2 regions of the Clostridium acetobutylicum ATCC 824 genome follow, and region 1 is predicted to be linked to the other one. Evidence: a T-box and tRNA genes for the amino acid it is inferred to sense, from the RefSeq annotation. Region 1 holds a T-box; the other holds one or more tRNA genes.

Evidence for each region. The T-box of region 1 lies ahead of leuS (leucine--tRNA ligase). A T-box ahead of a tRNA ligase gene usually reads a tRNA of that ligase, here a tRNA-Leu.
Region 2: it encodes a tRNA-Leu, which carries the amino acid that the T-box ahead of leuS (leucine--tRNA ligase) is inferred to sense. The anticodon was not compared.

Annotation. Positions count from the first base shown of each region.
Region 1 is NC_003030.1:752,890-755,091, forward strand. Features, by position in the region: gene leuS (leucine--tRNA ligase) at 1-861, opposite strand, end outside; T-box leader at 909-1,104, opposite strand; tRNA gene CA_RS03510 (tRNA-Gln) at 1,195-1,271, opposite strand; gene CA_RS20110 (hypothetical protein) at 1,613-1,786, shown strand; gene CA_RS03520 (J domain-containing protein) at 1,869-2,202, opposite strand, start outside.
Region 2 is NC_003030.1:3,353,396-3,355,597, reverse strand. Features, by position in the region: gene CA_RS16510 (FtsB family cell division protein) at 1-269, shown strand, start outside; gene CA_RS16505 (S1 domain-containing RNA-binding protein) at 314-721, shown strand; tRNA gene CA_RS16500 (tRNA-Leu) at 977-1,066, shown strand; tRNA gene CA_RS16495 (tRNA-Met) at 1,077-1,152, shown strand; tRNA gene CA_RS16490 (tRNA-Met) at 1,159-1,235, shown strand; gene spoIIE (stage II sporulation protein E) at 1,480-2,202, shown strand, end outside.

The DNA of each region.
Region 1 (2,202 bases):
CTTTTGAGCTTGAAGTTTATATTCTTCAACTTTTTCTTTATATTCTGGTTTTGTAAGCTCATCAGCTAGAGGGCTTTCAGGTGCAAGTACTACATAGGTTACACCGCATAGAGTGTCTACTCTTGTTGTAAATACATCAAATTTTAAGTCACTGTTATCAACCTTGAAGGTTACCTCAGCACCTTTGGATTTACCTATCCAATGTTTTTGCATTGCCTTTGTTTTTTCAGGCCAATCAAGCTCATCTAATTTTTGGAGAAGTTCTTCGGCATAATTAGTTATTTTAAAGAACCACTGAGTCAAATCTTTTTTTATAACCTCTGTTCCACATCTCTCACAAGAGCCATCTACTACTTGTTCATTTGCTAAAACCGTATTACAGCTAGGGCACCAGTTTGCAGGAGCTTTTTTTCTATAAGCAAGACCGTTTTTATAAAGTTCTAAGAACAACCATTGAGTCCATTTATAATAATCAGGCGTACAAGTTATTACCTCATGATCCCAATTGAACATTGCTCCCATAGATTTTAACTGTTTCTCCATAGTTTCAATATTTTTTAATGTGGAGTCCTTAGGGTGAATTCCTGTTTTTATAGCATAGTTTTCAGCAGGAAGACCAAATGCATCAAAGCCCATTGGTTGAAATACATTATAACCAGTCATTTTTTTAAATCTTGCCCAGGAATCTACTGGAGCATAGTTAAACCAGTGTCCTGCATGAAGCTTTGCGCCAGAAGGATAAGAGAACATCTCCAAAACATATAATTTTTTTTCGAGATTATTTTCATCAAATTTATACAGACTTGTTTCTTCCCATTTTTTTTGCCATTTTTCATCAACTTTTGTACTATAAGTACTCATTGTATAACCTCCTAAAATTAATATATACAAAAAAAGCTTTCGTCTCAGATTGAGACGAAAGCATTACTTCCGCGGTACCACTCAAGTTAGGAAATACCTCACTTAAAAAATTAACGGATTTACCGTATTTGCTTTTCTGCAAATAAGCTCCCAAGCGAGTTCATATTTTTTAATACTGTTTCTCACCAAGCAACAGCTCTCTTAAAATAAATAAATATTACTACTCTTGTTCAAAGCTTTTAAATATTCAAATAATATAATTAAAACAATTATAAAATAACTAAAATTTATTGTCAAGATAAAATAAAAAGCTTCAATTAATATTGAAGCTTTTGGCTGCCCTAGCAGGACTCGAACCTACACAGTGCCTGAACCAGAATCAGGTGCCTTACCAATTTGGCTATAGGGCATTAAAATTGTAACTGTATTCATTAACAGCAACAATTAATATTATAGCAATTTTTTATAATATGTCAATAGTTATTTTAAATTTTTTATGATGTGCCTGTTGATATAAAGCACAAAAAGAGAAACAATGTAATCATAAAGTAGAAAAATAAATTCAAGGATTACAACTATAATATAAATTGGGAAATTTTTGTACATAGTGTTTAAAAATAAAGTTTTGTATAAAGTGTATATTACGAAAATTACAGCATTAAAATAAATAAGCTTAAGAAGTAGTTCAATAGGTAATTTTCGTATTCTTTCTATATATAATTTTACAAAACCAAAGTTTCCAAATAATAAGATGTATATAAGTACATTTTGTCTAAAACCCAAAAGTATTAAGCTTAAGATTGAAGTAGATGCATATACCATAAGTGAACTCCGTATTCCAATAGTGAGAATTGAAAGTGGAATTACTAAAGATGCTGCTGCTAAAAAGGAAAGTCTACCAGCAGGAATTATGGTAGATAAATAAATAAATACAATGCATACTGCTGCATAAATACTTCCACGTGTTAGGCTTTGAGTTTTACTCAATTAACATCAACTCCCTTACTTTAGCAGCCTCCACCCATGCAGTCACACAAGGTATCAGCACACCATAAACTTACACATAAATTACATAGTTGAGAATCTCTATCTGCATATCCTCGTGAATTATATGGATTTCTATAGCTATTATTTTGCGTTCTTAGGCTTTGAAGAGCATTCATATACTCAGGATTAGAAGGATTTAAATCACAAGCCCTTTGTATATGATTATATGCATTATCGTAGTAACCACGTCTTAAATAGACGTTTCCCATAAGAAAGAACCATTCAGCATCTCTTAAATTTGTTCTATTGAGTTTTGCTTCAGCTGAATTGATATCTCCACGGTTTAAGTCGTTT
Region 2 (2,202 bases), 1.3 Mb from region 1:
AATTGAGTTCAAAAATCAAATATATAGTTTTTTTTATTGTATTGATTAATATGGGCTATATTTTTGTAAATCAACAAATAACCATAAACAGGATAAATAAAAACATTTCAGAAAGTCAAAAGAATATTGACGGTTTGAAAAAGGAAAATCAAAAATTACAGGATGAAATCAAATTATCTAAGACTGATAGTTATACTGAAAAGCTTGCAAGAGAAAAATTAGGTCTTATAAAACAAGGCGAAATCCCTGTAATAGATAGTAAGAAGTAAAAATATAATAATACACAATAAATATCAAGGAGGAGTCTTTTTATATGACCTTAAAGGCAGGAAGTATCTTAACAGGTACTATTGTTAACATTACTAATTTTGGTGCATTTGTGGAGGTTGATGGTAAAACAGGTTTAGTTCATATATCTGAGGTAGCTGATTCGTTCGTTAAGGATATACATGATCATTTAAAAGAAAAAGATAAAGTTAAAGTAAAGGTTCTCTCAGTAGATGATAATGGAAAGATAAGTTTATCAATAAAGCAAGCTATTGATCACAAAAAATCAGTTAAACCTATTGAAATTGACTGGGAAAAGAAAAATACTCAAAATGCCGTTAATTTTGAAGATAAGCTATCAAGATTTTTGAAGGATAGTGAAGAGAAATTCCAGGATTTAAAAAGGCATCAAGATTCAAGAACAAGAGGATATAAGAAAAACACAAGTCATTAATTAAAATATGAATTTAAGCACGGGATAAAATCCGTGTTTTATTTTTTCTTGTGAAAAAGTACAGAAAAAGAGATAGAAGATTAAATATTTTATATTATATTACGATAGTGTATAAGCCTTGATAAAAGCTGGTTGATGAAAGAAATAAGTGTTTTAAAATACTAATATATAAAATTTTATTTAATAAATTTAAATTTATTGTTGACATCTATATAGCTATGGGATATAATAGTTATTGTCGCTGATGAGTGACATGCCGAAGTGGCGGAACTGGCAGACGCACAGGACTTAAAATCCTGCGATGCTAATCACATCGTACCGGTTCGATTCCGGTCTTCGGCACCAATATAAATATCGCGGGGTGGAGCAGCTGGCAGCTCGTCGGGCTCATAACCCGAAGGTCACAGGTTCAAGTCCTGTCCCCGCAACCATAATATGGCGGAATAGCTCAGCTGGCTAGAGCATTCGGTTCATACCCGAAGTGTCGTAGGTTCAAGTCCTATTTCCGCTACCAAGTCAAGAAGCTTTCACAAGTATGTGAAAGCTTCTTTTTTATGTTATGTAGAATTTTATTTTAACTAAATTTTATAAATTATTGTAGGGATAAATGTCTTAAAAAAAATAAAATAAACATCCAACAATTGACAAACATTTCCAAAAGCATTTGATATAATAGGAGATAAACTGGATATGGAAATTACTTACATATTGCTATTTGAAATAGAATAATATGTGGTTTATAGATTGGGGATGTTGATATGCTATATAATAGTGAAGTTATTACATATGAAAGAGCACCTAAATCAGAAAAAGATACAAAAGTAGAAAATATAAAAAAACTATTTATATTAAAAGTATTAATTTATGCAGTGAGTTCATTTGCTATAAGTAGAGTTGTAATGATAAATTCTATGGTACCATTCGGAATAGCTTTTTTAGCATGCGTTTTAATATATAAGAAGAATGATAAAGCTTCGTTTTTAGCAGCTGTGGGAAGTTTGGTTGGTTATATATCGATTAGCGGTGAAGTGAAAGATAGCGTTATGTATGAGATTGGTGTAATTATTATTACGCTGCTTATGGTGGTTATGAAAGAAAAAGAAGATATAAAGAAGTTAGTAACTTCGGCAATATTTTTATTGATAGAATTTATTATGTTTAAAATACTTGTTGAAAAATTAACAGTACAATCAGCACTTATATTTACTTTAATTGAGATAGCATGTGTTTGTTCAGTATATTATATTATTAGGTATGGAATTATATGCCTTGATAACATAAGAACAAAACATCTTTTTACAAATGAAGAGATAATAAGCATGTCAGTTTTGGTGGCTTTAGTTATTTCAGGAACAAGAAATTTTGATATTTATAATGTATCGATAAGAAACGTTTTAGCTATGGTTTTTGTAATTGCTATTTCATATATAGAGGGAAGTTCAGCAGGAGCAGCTGGTGGTATTGCTATTGGAGCAATCATT